DNA from 3 places in the Nonomuraea sp. NPDC049695 genome. Region 1 is predicted to be linked to each of the others. Evidence: riboswitches for the same ligand, from Rfam matches in the RefSeq annotation. Region 1 holds a riboswitch; each other region holds the start of a gene.
What was found. A riboswitch is a leader RNA that binds a small molecule or an ion and turns the genes downstream of it on or off. The one in region 1 is predicted to bind thiamine pyrophosphate.
Positions count from the first base shown of each region.

Region 2: it holds a riboswitch for thiamine pyrophosphate, as region 1 does, so the genes downstream of both, thiO (glycine oxidase ThiO) here and tenA (thiaminase II) in region 1, are expected to answer to the same signal.
Region 3: it holds a riboswitch for thiamine pyrophosphate, as region 1 does, so the genes downstream of both, AB0J64_RS50325 (cytosine permease) here and tenA (thiaminase II) in region 1, are expected to answer to the same signal.

Region 1 covers NZ_JBFANV010000024.1:9,711-15,116, forward strand. Annotated here, with positions in the region: gene AB0J64_RS21810 (BTAD domain-containing putative transcriptional regulator) at 1-2,533, shown strand, start outside; gene tenA (thiaminase II) at 2,514-3,227, opposite strand; TPP riboswitch at 3,219-3,314, opposite strand; gene AB0J64_RS21820 (hypothetical protein) at 3,618-4,313, shown strand; gene AB0J64_RS21825 (NAD(P)H-binding protein) at 4,399-5,250, opposite strand; gene AB0J64_RS21830 (helix-turn-helix domain-containing protein) at 5,360-5,406, shown strand, end outside.
Region 2 covers NZ_JBFANV010000062.1:32,312-37,717, forward strand. Annotated here, with positions in the region: gene pknB (Stk1 family PASTA domain-containing Ser/Thr kinase) at 1-1,450, opposite strand, end outside; gene AB0J64_RS38670 (thiazole synthase) at 1,592-2,347, opposite strand; gene thiS (sulfur carrier protein ThiS) at 2,340-2,540, opposite strand; gene thiO (glycine oxidase ThiO) at 2,537-3,637, opposite strand; TPP riboswitch at 3,627-3,743, opposite strand; gene AB0J64_RS38685 (FAD-dependent oxidoreductase) at 3,797-4,966, shown strand; gene AB0J64_RS38690 (Rv2175c family DNA-binding protein) at 4,997-5,371, shown strand; gene thiE (thiamine phosphate synthase) at 5,349-5,406, shown strand, end outside.
Region 3 covers NZ_JBFANV010000115.1:4,521-9,926, forward strand. Annotated here, with positions in the region: gene AB0J64_RS50310 (ATP-binding protein) at 1-30, opposite strand, end outside; gene AB0J64_RS50315 (PAS domain S-box protein) at 173-2,041, opposite strand; gene AB0J64_RS50320 (methylated-DNA--[protein]-cysteine S-methyltransferase) at 2,140-2,712, shown strand; gene AB0J64_RS50325 (cytosine permease) at 2,678-4,009, opposite strand; TPP riboswitch at 3,999-4,114, opposite strand; gene AB0J64_RS50330 (rhodanese-like domain-containing protein) at 4,189-4,512, opposite strand; gene AB0J64_RS50335 (helix-turn-helix domain-containing protein) at 4,509-4,928, opposite strand; gene AB0J64_RS50340 (DNA-formamidopyrimidine glycosylase family protein) at 5,003-5,406, opposite strand, start outside.

The DNA of each region.
Region 1 (5,406 bases):
GGCGGGCCGTACCGATGAGGCCTTCGAGCACTTACGCCGCGCGCTGGCGTTATGGCGCGGCACGCCGCTCGGCGACCTGCCCGCCAGCCCGCTGTGGGACGGGCGGCTGCGCGTGCTCACCCAGGCCCGGCTGGCCGCGGCCGAGGAGCTGGCCGAGCTGAAGCTGGCGCGCGGCGAGCACGCCGGCGCGATCGACGACCTGCGCGCGCTGATCGGCGAGCACCCCTACCGGGAGGATCTGTGGCAGCGGCTGATCCTCGCCCTGCACCACAGCGGCCGGCGGGCCGAGGCGCTGCACGCCTACACCACGATCAGGCGGCAGCTCGTGGACGAGCTGGGCATCGAGCCGGGGCAGGACCTGCGTGACGTGCACGCCTCCGTGCTGGCGGGCGACCCCGCGCCCGTGACGGCGGGCGACCCGCCTGCGGCGCTCGCCGCCGCCGCGCCCCACCAGCTTCCCGCGGACGTGCCGGACTTCACCGGCAGGGCGGCGGACGTGGCGGCGCTGACCCAGGCCCTGTCGGCGGGCGAGCGGCCGCCGGACGGCCCCCCTTCGATCGCCGTGGTGACCGGGCCACCCGGCGTCGGCAAGTCGGCGCTGGCCGTCCACTGCGCGCACGCCCTGCGCGCCGAATACCCGGCCGGACAGCTCTACCTGTGCCTCGGCGGCACCGAGACGACGCCGGCCGACCCCCTCGACCTCCTCGCCGAGGCGCTGCGCGCGCTCGGCGTCGCGGAGCCGGCCCTGCCGCTCACGCTGCGCGAGCGGGCCTCCCTGTACCGATCCCTGCTGGCCCGGCGGCCCATGCTGGTCTTCCTCGACGACGCCGCCGACACCGCGCAGGTACGCGCCCTGCTGCCCGGCCACGGCTGCGCGGTGCTCGTCACGAGCCGGCGGCGGATCGCGGAACTGCCGGGCGCCCTCCAGCTCGAGCTCGATGTGCTGGCGCCCGAGGAGTCCGAGGAGCTCCTCGGCAAGATCGTCGGCGCCGAGCGGGTGGCCGCGGAGCGCGAGGCCGCACAGGCGATCGTGCACTCCTGCGGCCACCTGCCGCTGGCCGTCAGGGTGGCGGGGGCCCGGCTGGCCGGGCGGCCCGGCTGGCCGCTGAGCGTGCTGCGACAGCGGCTGGACGACGAGACGAGCCGCCTCGACGAGCTGCGCGCCGGAGACCTCGAGGTACGCGGCTCGTTCGAGCTCAGCTACCGCCGGCTCCCCGGCGACGCGGCCCTGGCCTTGCGCGCGCTCGGCCTGCTCGGCTCGCAGTCCGTGCCCGGCTGGGTGGCCGACGCCGTGCTCGACCGGCACCGGTCGGACACCGTGGTCGACACCCTCGTGGACGCCAACCTGCTGCGCCTGGCCGGCACCGACCCCGTCGGCCAGCCCCGCTACCGCCTGCACGACCTGGTCCGCTGCGCCGCGAAGGAGAAGGCGGGCGCCCCCACCATCGACGGCGCCGAACGGCACGCGCTCGTCAGGGTGCTCGGCGGCTGGCTGACCGCCGCCGAACACGCCGCCACGCGGCTGCCGACCACCCTGTTCGGGCTGACGTCCGACGGGGCGCCCCGCTGGAGCCTGGAGCGGGAGACCCTCGGCCGCCTGACCGCCGAGCCGCTGGCGTGGTTCGACGCCGAGCAGGACTCCCTGGTCGAGGCCGTACGGCTGGCCGCCGACGCGGGCCTGGCCCAGTCCGCGTGGGGGCTGGCCGCGACCCTGGTGCCGTACTTCGACCTGCACTGCCGCCTGGAGGAGTGGCAGACCACGCACCGCGTCGCCCTGGACAGCGCCCGCGCGGCCGGCGACCGCCACGGCGAGGCCGCCATGCTCCGCGGCCTGGCCCAGGTCTGCGTCTACCAGGACCGCTACGCCGAGGCCGGGGACATGTTCCGGCGGGCGCGGGCCATCTTCCACGAGCTGGGCGACACGCGGAGCGAGGCGATCTCCATCTGCGGGCTGGCGGCGGTCAACCAGTTCTCCGGCCGGCACCTCAGGGCGCTCGGATCCTTCAGGCACGCGCTGGCCATGTTCCTGGCCATCGGGGACCGGAGCGGCGAGGCGTACGCGCGGCAGGCGATCGGGCGCGTCTACCTGTCGCTGCGCGACGTGCGCCAGGCCTCCAGGTGGCTCGGGGACGCCCTGCGGCTGGCCGAGGAGCTCGGCGACGCCCACCGCGAGGGCTGCGTGTCGATGCAGCTCGGCCGCCTGTACGACCTGGTCGCCGAGTCCGACAGGGCCATGCGCTCACAGGGGCACGCGCTGGACATCTTCGAGGCCCTCGGGGATCGGCACTGCGGCGCGTACGCGATGCGGAACCTGGGCGGGCTCCAGGTGGCCAGGGGCGACCGGTCGGACGGCTCCGACCAGCTGGAGCGCTCACTGGTGATCTTCCAGCAGCTCGGGGACCGGAGCGGCGAGGCCGACACGTACCAGTCGCTGGGCGAGCTGTACCACTCGTCCGGGCGCTCCGTGCTGGCCCGCCACTACCTGCACCAGGCCCACGAGCTGCGCAGGGAGCTCAGCGAGTCGTTCGCGTGACGGCGGGGTGGCGGGCCAGCCACCGCGCCGTGGGCCAGGTCTCGAGGCGCCACGCGCTGTCCCAGAACATCCACTCGTACTCGGTGGCCCGGCAGAACGCCTCCTCCATCGCCCGGCGCGTCCCCGGGTCGGCGAGCTCGGCCAGCCGGTCCACGAGCGCCCTGGCCTGCTCCACCGAGGCCGCGAAGGACGGGTCGGAGTAGGTGGCGATCCAGGTCCGGTACGGGTGGTCGGCGGCTTCCGCCGTGCGCTCGAGCAGCGCCGTGCCGACGTCCTGGTAGACCCAGAAGCACGGCAGCACGGCGGCGGCGAGCACGGGCAAGGGGGCGGCGAGAGCCGTGGCCTGCAGATAGGAGGAGTAGGCCAGGCAGGTGGGCGAGGTGGCGACGGCTTCCGTCTCGGCGGCCGCCAGGCCGAACTGCTGCAGGTAGCCCGCGTGCAGGCCGCGCTCGACGACCAGCGCCGTGTGCGCGCTCCGGGCGAAGAACGCGGCGTCGGCCGGGTCGGTGGCGCGGGCCGAGGCGGTCGCCAGCACCTTGGAGTACGCCACCAGGTAGCGGCCGTCCTGGACGAGGTAGAACGCGAAGCGGTCGCGGTCGAGGGTGCCGTCGCGGAGCGCGGTGTTGAACGGGTGGTCGTGGATCGCCTCGAGCAACGGGGCCGTGCGCGTCCACATCTGCTCACAGAAGGTCACCGATGACGTCCCTTCGCTAGTGCGAACTAGATCAGGTTCGACGGGTGTGATCTCAGCCCGGCCTACCGGGCACCCCGCGTCACGGGGAACGCTAGCAGACGGCGAGCAGTCCCGGACCAGCGGCATGACGGCGGAACGCGCGTGAGACGGCGCCGGAGACCGGCGGCCGGGGTGAAACTTTCACGTCGATCCCGTCACCCTTCATCGCTTGACCTGCGATGGTGAGGATTTCTTGCTCGCCGCTGTTTCCCCTGGCCGGATGCGGACTTACGGTGACCCCACTTCCCCGTCGAACCGGTCCGGGTCGCGTCGAAATCTCGTCGAAGCGCTTCGACAGTCCGGATTCGACGAGGAGGTGCCCGCCATCGGCCGACAACAGCGGAAAGGGAGATCATGCTCAGGACGCTCCGCCTCTTCGTCTCGGCATCCATGCTCGTCGCGCTCATCGGGGTGCTCGCTCAGCCCGCCCAGGCCGCCGTCTGGTCCTCGACGGCCCAGTGGGGCACCTGGACCAACGGCGGTTACACCCTTTACAACAACATCTGGGGCAGCGGTGCCGGCCCACAGACGATCTGGGCCAATTCGTACAGCAACTGGGGTGTCTGGGCCAACCACCCCAACACCGGCGGCGTCAAGTCCTATCCCAACGCCACGAAGAACGTGAACCGGCGGCTCAGCGCCCTCGGCAGCGCGACCAGCAGCTTCAACGTGACCGTCCCGAACGGCGGCGCCTACACCAGCGCGTACGACATCTGGTGCGACGGCCACACCTACGAGATCATGCTCTGGATGAACAAGTACGGCCCGGTGGGCCCGATCGGGTCGCGGCAGACGAGCGCGTCGGTGGGCGGCCACAGCTGGGACGTCTACCGCGGCTCCAACGGGTCCAACCAGGTGTTCTCCTTCGTGCGGCAGGGCAACGTCAGCTCCGGGAGCGTGGACATCAAGGCGATCCTGAACTGGCTCCGGTCCAGGAACTGGTTCGGTGACGTGACGCTCGGCGACGTCCAGTTCGGCTACGAGATCACGTCGTCCAGCGGCGGGATGGACTTCCGCACCAACAGCTTCTCGGTGTCGGCGAGCTGAACTCGGCCCTTGGGCGATCACGCCGCTCGGCGTGACGGCGGAACACGCCGCTCGGCGTGACGGGGCGGCACGCGCGTGAGGCGGCTCAGGCGGTGAAGGCGGTGCGGTGGTCACGGGCCCAGGTGCCATACGTGCGGGGCGGGCGGCCCAGCGCCTTCTCCACGTCCGGCGTCAGCCGGGCGTTGCCGCCTCGCGCGACCAAGTCGGCGCCGTTGACGGCGGTGTCGGCGAACGCGGCGTCCTGTCCGGCGGCGAGCAGCCGCTGCCGGTAGAGCTCAAGCGGCACATCCACGGCCTCCAGGCCGCGACCGAGGACCTCGCCCAGACACTCCACCATGTCGGGGACGCTCAGCAGCTCCGGCCCCGTCAGTGTGAGCACGCCGCCCGCGAAGTCACCGGACGTCAGCGCGCGCACGGCTACCTCGGCCACGTCACGCGGGTCGATGACGCCCTGCGTGCCGGTGCCGGTCATGTTGGGAATCGGGTGCCCTGACCGGATCGGGGCGGCCCAGCGCAGGCTGTTGGAGGCGAAGCTGGAGGGGCGCAGCACCGTCCATTCCACGCCGGTCGACCGCAGCGCTTCCTCGCCGGGAAGGTGCCAGTCCGTCACCTTGGAGTCGGACTGCTCGCCGGTGCCGATGGCCGAGAGCTTCACCGCCTTCCGTACGCCCGCCGCCCGCGCGGCGGCGAGCATCGCCTCGTCGTGCCGGATGATCGCCGGGCCGGGGGCGCTGAGGAGGAACAGGGTGTCGACTCCCGCCGCCGCCTCCGCCAGGGACCCGAGGTCGTCGAAATCGCCTCGTACGGCATCGACGCCGGGCAGTGCGGGAACTCGGGAAGGCTCCCGAGCCATCGCCCGCACCCGCTCGCCACGAGCCGACAGCAACCGGAGCGTTTCACCACCGATGGTGCCAGTGGCACCGGTAACAAGAATCATGCGTCGCATGCTGTCAGCGCATCCGTCGGCGCCTATAGGAAGTTCCGGCACAACCGGCTCATATCCACCATCCGACAAGGGTCCAGCCCAGGGCGGTTAACGTGAGGCCATGAGCATCCCGCCCGGCAGGCTGCGACGCTGGATCAGCGACATCAC
Region 2 (5,406 bases), on a different contig from region 1:
TGTCGACCTTGGCGCCTTCCCGCACCTTCTCGCCCACCTGCGGCGAGGTGCGGATCACCTTGCCCCGTTCGACCGCCTGGTTGGCCAGCCGCTTGACCACGCCCACGGTCAGCCCGGCGGCGGCGATCGCGGAGCGGGCCTCGTCGCCGCTCATGCCGTCGGTCTTGGGCACGATGATCCGCTTGGGGCCGAGCGAGGGCACCAGCGTGATCGTGGCGCCCTTCTCCACCTCGGCGTCGGCGGGCGGGTCGGTGCTGAGGACCAGGCCCGCCTCCACCTTCTCGTCGTTGAGTGCCTTGCCCTCCTGCACCTTGAACCCGGCCGCGACGGCGCTCTTCCTGGCCAGCTCCAGGTTCTTGCCGACCAGGTCGGGCACGTGGACGAGCTCGGGCTGCGCGAAGAACCAGCCGGTCAGGCCCACCGCGACCACCATCACGGCGGCGAGCGTCACCAGGAACCAGTTGGGCCTGAACCCCCGCCGCTTCGGCGTCTCCTCCCGCGGCTGGATCATGGTGTGGGCCGGCGCGGCCTGCGGCGCCGAGGGGGCGGCGGAGAACGTACGGGTGTGCGGCTGCGAGTGGGACATCGGCGGGTTGGTCAGCCGCGGCAGCATCCGGTGCGCGTCGACGGCCGCCACGAGCATCGCGGTGGCGTCGGCGGGGCGGTCGGCCGGCTCGCGGGCCGTCGCGTGCGTCACCAGCGTGTCGATCAGCGGCGGCACCTCGGGGACCAGCGACGACGGCGCGGGCACGGTGTCGTGGACGTGCCGGTAGGCGACCGACATCGGCGTCTGGCCGTCGTACGGCTGCTGCCCCGTGACCAGCTCGAACAGCATGATGCCCGCGGCGTAGACGTCGCTGCGCACGTCGGTGGCGCCGAGCGTGACCTGCTCGGGAGCCATGTAGCCGATCGTGCCGATCATCACGCCGGTGCGGGTCTGGTTGGTGGCCTCGATGGCCCTGGCCAGGCCGAAGTCGACGACCTTGACCCGGCCGTCGTCGGTCATCAGGACGTTCTCCGGCTTGACGTCGCGGTGGACCATCCCGGCCTGGTGGGCCGCGCCGAGGGCGGCGAGCACCGGGATCATGATCTCGAGGGCCTCGCGGGCGGGCAGCCTGCCGCGCTCGCGCAGGATGTCGCGGAGCGTCCTGCCGGGCACGTACTCCATCGACAGGTAGACCACGTCGTTGTCGGTGCCCTGGTCGAAGACGTGCACCACGTTGGGGTGCGAGAGGCTGGCGACCGACTTGGCCTCGCCGATGAACCTCCTGACGAACGCCGGGTCCTCGGCGAGCGAGCGGTGCATGACCTTCAGCGCCACCGTCCGGTCCAGCCGGACGTCCAGCGCGAGGTAGACCGTCGCCATACCGCCCCGGGCGATCCGGCTCTCGATGCGGTAGCGTCCGTCGAGAAGCCGCCCGACCAGGGGGTCCGCAGTCGTCGTGTCCACCCCGCTGAGTTTACGGGCGTTTTGCCATCGGCAGGGCCTTGCCGCCCTAAACCGATGCGGAGACGTTCCTGTCGAACGCCCCCGCGCCCACGTCCGCACCAGGCGCCTCAGAGGTGCTCGGCGCCTTGAGCAAGCGGTCTCTCAGGGGGTCATCGGGGAGGACGCCTCGGCGTAGCGCCTGCGTGGGATGCGTCCGGCCAGCCGCGCCAGCCGTCCCGCGACCACGGCCCCCTTCATGGCCGCCGCCATGAGGTCGGGCCGCTGCGCCCTGGTCACCGCGGTGGCCAGCAGCACGGCGTCGCAGCCGAGCTCCATCGCCAGCGCGGCGTCGCTCGCAGTGCCGATGCCCGCGTCGAGCACCACCGGCACCGACGCGGCCTCGACGATCAGCTCGATGTTGTGCGGGTTGCGGATGCCGAGGCCCGAGCCGATCGGCGCGCCCAGCGGCATCACGGCCGCGCAGCCCGCCTGCTCCAGCCTGCGGGCCAGCGCGGGATCGTCCCCGATGTACGGCAGCACCACGAACCCGTCGGCCACCAGCCGCTCGGCCGCGTCGAACGTCTCGATCGGGTCGGGCAGCAGCGTCCGCTCGTCGGCGATGACCTCGAGCTTGACCCAGTTCGTGCCGAGCGCCTCCCTGGCCAGCCGCGCCGTCAGCACGGCCTCGCCCGCGGTGAAGCAGCCGGCCGTGTTGGGCAGCACCTTGATGTCCCGCCTGCGCAGCACGTCGAGGACCGAGCCGGGGGCATCGGGGTCGAGCCGCCGCATGGCCACCGTGGTGATCTCGGTGCCGGACGCGGCCAGCGCCTGGTCGAGCACGTCGAGCGAGGGAGCGCCGCCGGTCCCCATGATGAGCCGGGAAGCGAACTTCTCCCCGGCGATGATCAGATCATCCACCTTGCACCGCCGTCAGAACCTCCACCCGGTCACGGTCGCTGAGCGCCGTCGTCTCCCACGAGCTCCGCGTGACCACCTCGTCGTTCACGGCCACGGCCACCCCGGTGGTGGCCGAGGTCAGTCTGTGTACGGCCTGCGCCACGGTCATGCCGTCGGCCACCTCGTGCGCGGCCCCGTTGATCGTCACAATCATGAAATTTCCCGAAACCTTCCAGGCGCGCACAACGCCGCCAGCTCGCCCTCTTCGCCCCGCAGGATGTCGGCCGTCAACGGCGCCAGCAGCACGCCGCCCCGGTGGTGCCCGGTGGCCAGCGCGAGCCCCGGGGTGCCGCTCGGGCCGATGACGGGCAGGTTGTCCGGCGTGCCCGGCCGCAGCCCGGCCACCACGTCGGCGACCTCCAGCTCGGTGACGCCCGGCACCAGCTCCCTGGCGTCCCGCAGCAGTTCGTACAGCCCGCCCGCGGTCACCCGGGTGTCGAACCCCATCTCCTCCTGGGTCGCCCCGACCACCAGCTCGCCGTCACCCCGGGGGACGAGGTAGACCGGCGTGCCGTGCACGGTGCCGCGTACGCAGCGGGTGAGCAGCGGCTGCGGGGAACGCAACCGCATGATCTGCCCCTTGACCGGCCGCACCGGCACCTCTGCCAGCCCGGCGCTCCACGCCCCGGCCGCCAGGACGACCCGCTCCGCCGGTATCTCGCCGCCTTGGTCAAGGCGTACCCCTGTGACCCGGCCGCCGCCGTCGCGCAGCAGCTCGCCGGCGCGGGCCCGTACCAGCGGGACTCCCAGGCGGTCGAGGGCGGCGAGCAGCGCCGCCGTCACCCGCCGCGGGTCCACCCAGGCGTCGCCGGGAGCCAGCAGCCCGCCCCGCACGGAGGGCGCCAGCATGGGCTCCAGGCGGCGGCACTCGCGCCCGCTCAGCCGCTCGACGGGCAGCTCCAGCTTCTCCATGTACGCGGCCAGCTCGTCCAGCGCCGCCAGGTCGTCTGCCCCGAACGCCACGTCGAGCGTCCCGTCGGAACGCAGGTCCAGGGCCTCGACGCCCGCCAGGCCCGCGTCGGCGGCCAGCTCGGCGGCGAAGCCGGGCCAGCGGCGCAGCGACGCCGCGCCCAGCCGCAGCAGCGGCGCCTCGGTGTAGGAGACCTCGCTGACCGGCGCCAGCATCCCCGCGGCCGCGTGCGAGGCGCCCGAGGCAGGGGCGGGGTCGACGAGGGTGACCGGCCGCCCGTCGCGGGCCAGCCGCCAGGCCACGGAGAGCCCGACGACCCCGGCGCCCACGATCACATCCATCCGCGCTCCCTTCGCCGGCATGATCCGGATCAGGTGTCTTGCGGTCGAAGGCCCGGTGAAGCCTTCCTCTCAGCCCGGTTACGGCCGGACTCCCGCGCGTCTTTCCGCCTCCAGCCTACGGCCTCGGCGCGACGGCCCGGCACCGCCCCCGTTATGGTCATGAACGTGAATCATGTCGTGGTGGTAGGAGCCGGCCTGGCCGGGGTGCGCACCGTGGAAGCGCTGCGCGGACGCGGTTTCGGCGGAAGGATCACGCTGATCGGTGAGGAGCGCCATCGCCCCTACGACCGCCCGCCGCTGTCCAAGGCCGTGCTGTTCGGCGACGCCGACACCAGCTACGTCGGCACCGACCTGGCCGCGATCGACGTGGACTTCCGCCCGGGCGTCAGCGCCAAGTCGCTGCGCCAGGGCGTCGTCGAGACCACCGAGGGCGAGGTGCGCTACGACGGGCTGGTCATCGCCACCGGGGCCGAGCCGATCAGGCTGCCCGGCGACGGCCCGCAGCACGTGCTGCGCACGATCGACGACGCCCACGAGCTCAGGGCCATGCTCGTCACCGGCGCCCGCGTCGCCGTCATCGGCGCGGGCTGGATCGGCGCCGAGGTGGCCACCGCCGCCCGCCGCGCCGGCTGCGCGGTGACGGTCATCGAGGCCGGTCCCGCGCCGCTCGCGGCCGCCGTCGGCGCCGAGATCGGGGCCCGCACCCAGCGCTGGTACGACGAGATCGACCTGCGGCTCGGCACCATGGTCGACTCCGTGGACGAGGGCGGCGTGCGCCTGGTCGGCGGCGAGTTCGTGGAGGCCCACGTGGTCGTCACGGGCATCGGCGTCCGCCCGGCCGTCGAATGGCTCACCGGCGCCGACATCGACCTGCACAACGGCGTGGTCGTGGACGAGCACCTGCGTGCCTCGCTGCCCGACACGGTCGCCGTCGGCGACTGCGCCGCCTGGTGGTCGCGCCGCTGGCAGACCAGGCTCAGGGTCGAGCACTGGGACACCGCGCTCAACGCCCCCGAGGTCGCCGCCGCGAGCCTGCTGGGCGAGGACGTGGCCTACGATCCCGTTCCGTACTTCTGGTCGGAGCAGTTCGGCCACATGGTGCAGTACGCCGGCCATCATCCGGCGGGGGAGCGGCTCGTCTACCGCGGCGACCCGGAGGGCAAGTGGTCGGCCGTCTGGCTCACCGCCGACGACGCCCTCGCCGCGGTGCTCGCCGTGGACCGGCCGCGCGACCTCGTACAGGGGCGCCGGATCATCGACGCGGGGCACCGCCTCGACGTGGAACGCCTGGTAGATCCAGATGTCCCCCTACGGGATTGTGTTGTTTGAGCAAGCACGCCATGTGGTAGTTGTGGTTTCGTGACGCTTTCTGTTGCACAGATCGACCGGGAGACCGACCAGCTCGTAGAAGAGTGGCTCACTCTCCCCGAAGTGGCCTCGCGCCTTGACCTTTCGATCGGGCGGGCCAAGCAACTCCTCAAGGACCACAAGCTGCTCGGCGTGCGCCGCGGCAGCGGCGGGCCGCAGGTGCCTGCGGTGTTCCTCGACGGAAAGGACGTGATGAAGGGCCTGCCCGGCACGCTGACCGTGCTGCAGGATGCCGGCTTCGACGATGTCGAGTCGCTGCGCTGGCTCTTCACCCCAGACGAGTCGCTCCCGGGGTCGCCCATCCAGGCGATCAAGGCCGGCCGTCATACGGAGGTCAAGCGGCGTGCCCAAGCCCTCGGTTTCTGAGGCGCGCCTCTATCTCTGCACCGACGGCCGCCGCG
Region 3 (5,406 bases), on a different contig from region 1:
CGCGTACGGCAGCAGCACCACGCTTGACACACCCACCTCCCCGTTCCCTGTGCCCCCCGCGGGAACACTCCCCGGTACGACCGAAATGCCCCGTTACTCGATCCCAGAAACCGCATCTCGATCACAGCTTGTGCACATTGGACGATAGATCAGCGGAACTGTGACCACCTCGTTACCGCATCGGTGTGTCGGATCGGATAGGGGAAACACCTCGTAGTAAGAGCCGCATTCTCGTCCCCCCTTCCGGTCGCGGATGGGCGCTCACGTCTCCGCCCTGGGCTCTCGCAAGGCTGCGGACGATGTAAAGACCGAGCCCTACTCCACCAAACCTTCTCCGGTCCCCGCTGTCCACCTGGACAAACCTCTCAAAGATCCGCTCGCGGTCAGTCGGCGCGATACCCACGCCTTCGTCGTCCACGACCACGACGACGTTGTCGTCCTCGGGCCAGGCCGCCACGCTGATCAGTCCGCCCTCCGGCGAGTACTTGAACGCGTTCTCCAGCAGCTGCCCCAGGACGATGTCCGTAGCCAGCGCGTCACCCAGCACGTACGGCAGCCCGTCGTGGATGTCCACCTCGACCCGGTGCTTGTCCGACAGCGCGGGCAGCCCCAAAGTGGCCGCGTCGATCCGTTCCGCCAGGTCGAACTCCTCGATGCGCACCTTCAGCTCGTCCGCCCCCGCCCTGGCGCCGAGCAGCAGGTGGTCCATGAGCTCACCCAGCGACCTGGCGCGCTCGGCGATCGTGTGGACGGCCGAGCGGCGCTCAGGGTCGCTCATCTTGTCCCAGCGCCTGTCGAGCGTGCTGGCGAACCCACGCACGATCGTGATGGGCGTACGCAGCTCGTGGCTGGTCGTGGCCAGGAACAGGTCCTTGGCCTCCTCGAGCTCCTTGGCCGTGGTCACGTCGCGGAAGTCGATGACCACCTCACCGGTCTCCTCGATCCGCGCGCTCACGACGTCCAGCCACCGCCCGGTCTCCATCTGGAACGTGACCTTCTCGCCCGGCTTGGGCAGCGGGAACGGCGGCGGCCCGCCGATGACGGCCTCGGCGGGGAACGCGGTGAGGTCGACGGCGGCCGGGTTCCACCGCACCACGCGGCCGGCCTCGTCGAGCACCGCGATGCCGTCGGCACTGGCGTCGAAGACGGCCTGCTCGTGCGCCCGCTGCCGCACCGCCTCCTGGTAGGCCACCGCGTTGCCGACGGCGATGCCGGCGTGCCCGGCCAGCAGCTCCAGCAGCTCCAGCTCGAGGTGTCCTGGCGTGCTCTCGGCGAACAACGCGTACAGGGCCCCGTAGGGACGCCCGCCGACGGCGGCCAGGCCGAGCGCGATCGTGTGCAGGCCCTTCAGCCGGGCCCACACCAGGTCGTCCAGCTCGTCCGACTGCAGCAGGACGGTCTTGCCGGTGCGTAAGAGCTTGTCCACCAGGCTCGTACGCAGGTCCGTGGTGGTGCCCCTGATGGCGGCCGGCAGCTGGTACGTGCTGACCAGACGTAAGCGGTCGCCCTCGATCAGCACGAACCCGCCCGCGTCCGCCCCCGTGAGCTCGGTGAGGCTGGCCGAGATCCGGTCGAGCACGGCGGAGAGCTCAAGTTCGGAGTTGATGTCGCCGACCACGTCGGTCAGCCTGCGCACCAGCCGCGCCCTGCGGGCCATGCGGTTCCTGGCGAGCTCGTCGGCGCGCGCGAGGTGGTGGACGCAGACGTATCCGGCCACGGCGCTGCCCAGGCGCAGCGCGCTGATGTCGACCCGGACGTCCAGAACGGTCCCGTCGCTGCGCAGGCGTTTGGTCCGGACCGAGACCTGGCCTCCGGTGCGTACGCGCTCCAGGACGGCGTTGTGCTCGGCGGTGAGCTCGCCGGGCACCATCGGCGCCCGGCGCCCGAGCATCTCCTCCGCCGTCCACCCGAACAGCCGCTCGGCCGCCTCGTTCCAGACCAGCACGCTCTGGTCACGGTCGACGACCACGACGGCGTTGGGCGAACTGGCGAGCGCAGCGCGAGCTATCTCGTCGTCACTCCCGGCCCATTCGTCCCCCACTCCTCCATAGTGCACGTGGCAAGGTGGGTCCGTCGGGCGATCCGTCCGATACGCTGCGGTCACGGCGATTCTCGGTGGGTGGGGAGGGGTGGGGGGCCATGTCGAGTGGCGATCTCGAGGCCCTGTTGCGCGTGACCTCCAGCACCTATCGAGGTGAGACACCCCCTGACATCGCGTTCGGCACCTATGACGGCGCCGTCGGCAGGCTGGTGCTCGCGGTGACGGGCAAGGGCATCGTGGCGTGCAGCTTCGAGCCGGAGAACAACGTGTTCGAGCTGCTCAGCAGGCATGTGGGCACGTTCATCGGGCAGGACGCGCGCCGGCTCGACCCGGTGCGCAGGGAGCTGGACGCCTACTTCTCCGGCCGCCTGCGCGCGTTCGCCACACCGGTGAACCTGACGCTGGCCACGCCGTTCGCCCGCACGGTGCTGCAGAAGGCGACGGCGATCCCGTACGGCACGACGACGACCCTGGAGGAGATCGGCGCGAGCATCGGCAGGCCGCGCGCGCTCCGGGCGATCGGCAACGCGCTGGCCTCCAACCCCGTGTGCGTGGTCGTGCCGTGCCACCGGGTGGTGCGCGAGGACGGCGGGCTCGGCGACTACGCGGGCGGCACGGCGGCCAAGCAGCACCTGCTCAACGTCGAGCAGCGCGCGTCAACACGCCGATGAGCAGGGTGACCAGCGCGGCCACGACGGCCGCGCCGAGCGCCCCGTTCATCCACGGCTGCCGGGCGAAGCCGATGGCCTCGCGGACCGACTGCCAGTAGGCGTCCCACTGCGGGAGCGTGGGCGTGGAGGTCGTCAGCCAGTACGCCACGAAGCCGAGGGCCCACGGCACCAGCCTCGACCAGCGCGAAGGCGCGTGCTCCTCGGTGTTCCAGCTGCGCGAGCCGCCCAGCACGAAGTAGTCCACGGCCAGCACCGCGAACATCGGCACGAACACCGCCCCGATCACGCCGAGGAACGCCCCGTACGAGTTGACGTCCACGAACAGGGCGATCGCGACGGTCAGCACGCCGATGGCGGTGGAGAAGATGCGCCGGTCCACGCGCGGCATCAGGTTCTGCAGCGAGACCGTGGTGGAGTAGACGTTGGCGAATGACTGGTCGGTCTCGCGCAGCACCAGGATCGCGAAGAACAGCGCGCCCAACGGCACCGCGACGAAGGGGCCGAACACCGACGTCCCGTCGGCCTGCACCGCGTCCGCCCCGGCCATGGCCACCGCGTACACGCCGAGCCCCAGGCAGGCCACCTGCGCCAGCGTGTACCCGCCCACCACGCCGGTGAACGCGGCCCCGCTCGACCGGGAGTGCCGGGCGAAGTCCGCCGCCATCGGCACCCACGACACCGACAGCGCGATCACGTAGTCCACGGCCGGGGCGAACGCCGCCCAGGACCCACCCGTGTGCACGGGCGCCCGGGTCAGGAAGAACCAGGCGAACCAGACCAGCGACACGATCACCCCGATGGTGACGTACCGCCGCAGGATCCGCACCGACCCGAGCGGCCAGATGGTGAGCGCGGTGGTCAGCGCCCCCGCCGCGATCACCCACACCTGGTACGGCACCGCCCCGAAGATCGCGCCGGCCGCCTTGGCGATCACCCACAGCTCGAACGCGCCCCAGCCGATCATCTGCACGATGTTCAGCACCGTGGGCACGTACGAGATCCTCGCCCCGAACAGCCCCCGCAGCAGCACCATCGCGGGCTGCCCCGTCCGCGTGCCGGGGACGGCGGACAGGCCGACCATGGCCGTGCCGACGAGGCTGCCCACCACGACGGCCACCAGCGCGGCGGCCAGGCTGAGCGGGGCGCCCTGGAGCGGGTCGAGCAGGAGCAGCGCCCCGGAGAAGCCCAGGAGGCTGACGCCGAGGTTCGCCCAGAGCGCACCCTGGTCGAGTACGCCCAGCGTCTTCGGCGGCCTGCCCTCGAGGGTCAGGGGAACTTCGTCGGCGACATGCGTCATCGCACACTCCCTACGCCGGCATTACCCGGACAGGTTCAGGCGGTCGGCAGCGGATCTCTGCTGCCCTCTCAGCCCGGCGAACCCCGAGCTCCCGCGACGATCTGAAGTTGGCGCCCTCATCATGCCCTAGTGGCGGCTGAAATGCCACAGGGAGGCTTTACGCCCGCTTTTGGAGCTTTTTACGCAACGAAGGGCGTTTGCCCGGTCTCGCTCACCATCGGGCGGCGCGCGAACTCCCACGACTGCATGCCGCCGCCGACGTTGACCGCGTCGCGCCCGAGCTGGTTGAGCCAGGCCGCCACCTGAAGGGACCGGCCACCCACCCGGCAGACGACGTAGACCGTGCGGTCGCCGGGCACCTCGTCCACCCGCCCCTGGATCTGGGTCATGGGGATGTGGACTGCCTCGGGCGCGTGCCCCGCGACCCACTCCTCCTGCTCTCGGACGTCGAGCAGGTAGGCGTCGTCGGGAACTGCACTGGCCTCGATCTCAGGAACGGTCATGACTCCATCATCTCGCGTCTCTCATCGTAGGCCGCACGCGCGGCGGCGATCTCCTGCTGGTGCTCCTCCGTCCAGGTGACCAGCGTCTTGATGGTCTGATGAAGCGTACGGCCGAGCGGCGTGAGCGCGTAGTCGACCCTGGGCGGCACGACGGGGTGGACCGTACGGGTGACCAGGCCGTCGCGCTCGAGCTGGCGCAGGGTCACGCTGAGCATGCGCTGGCTGACGCCGTCGATCTCGCGGCGGAGCTGGGTGAAACGCAGGCTCTGACAGTCGAGCAGCGCGATCACGAGCAGCGACCACTTGTCCGCGATGCGGTCGAGTATCTGACGGACCTCGCAGTCCTCGCGCGTGTCCCACTGGCGTACGTCGTAGTCGTCTTCCATGGTGCTGTCGCAGCGATCGGGTGATTCCACGGTGCCCATGTTCGCCGACGACCCGATCGGTTACAAGAGAGAACCGAGCTGCTGAGAAGTAACCAGACCGCAGCTCATTTCAGCAGGCGAGACAGGCGCCGGTCCGCGAGTGGCTTGCCACCGGTCTGGCAGGTGGGGCAGTACTGCAGGGACGAGTCGGCGAAGGACACCTCGCGGATCGTGTCACCGCACACGTCGCACGGCTGCCCCGCGCGGTTGTGGACGCGCAGCCCGGACTTCTTCTCCGCCTTGAGGTCCTTGGCCGCCAGCCCGTGCGCCCGCTCCACCGCCTCGCCCAACGTGGTGACGATGGCCTCGTGCAGGTCGGCGATCTGGGCGTCCGTCAACGAAGACGCGATCTTGAACGGGGACATCCTCGCCGCGTGCAGCACCTCGTCCGAGTACGCGTTGCCGATGCCCGCGATGACCTTCTGGTCGCGCAGCAGCCCCTTGATCTGGGTGCGGTTGCCGCTCACGA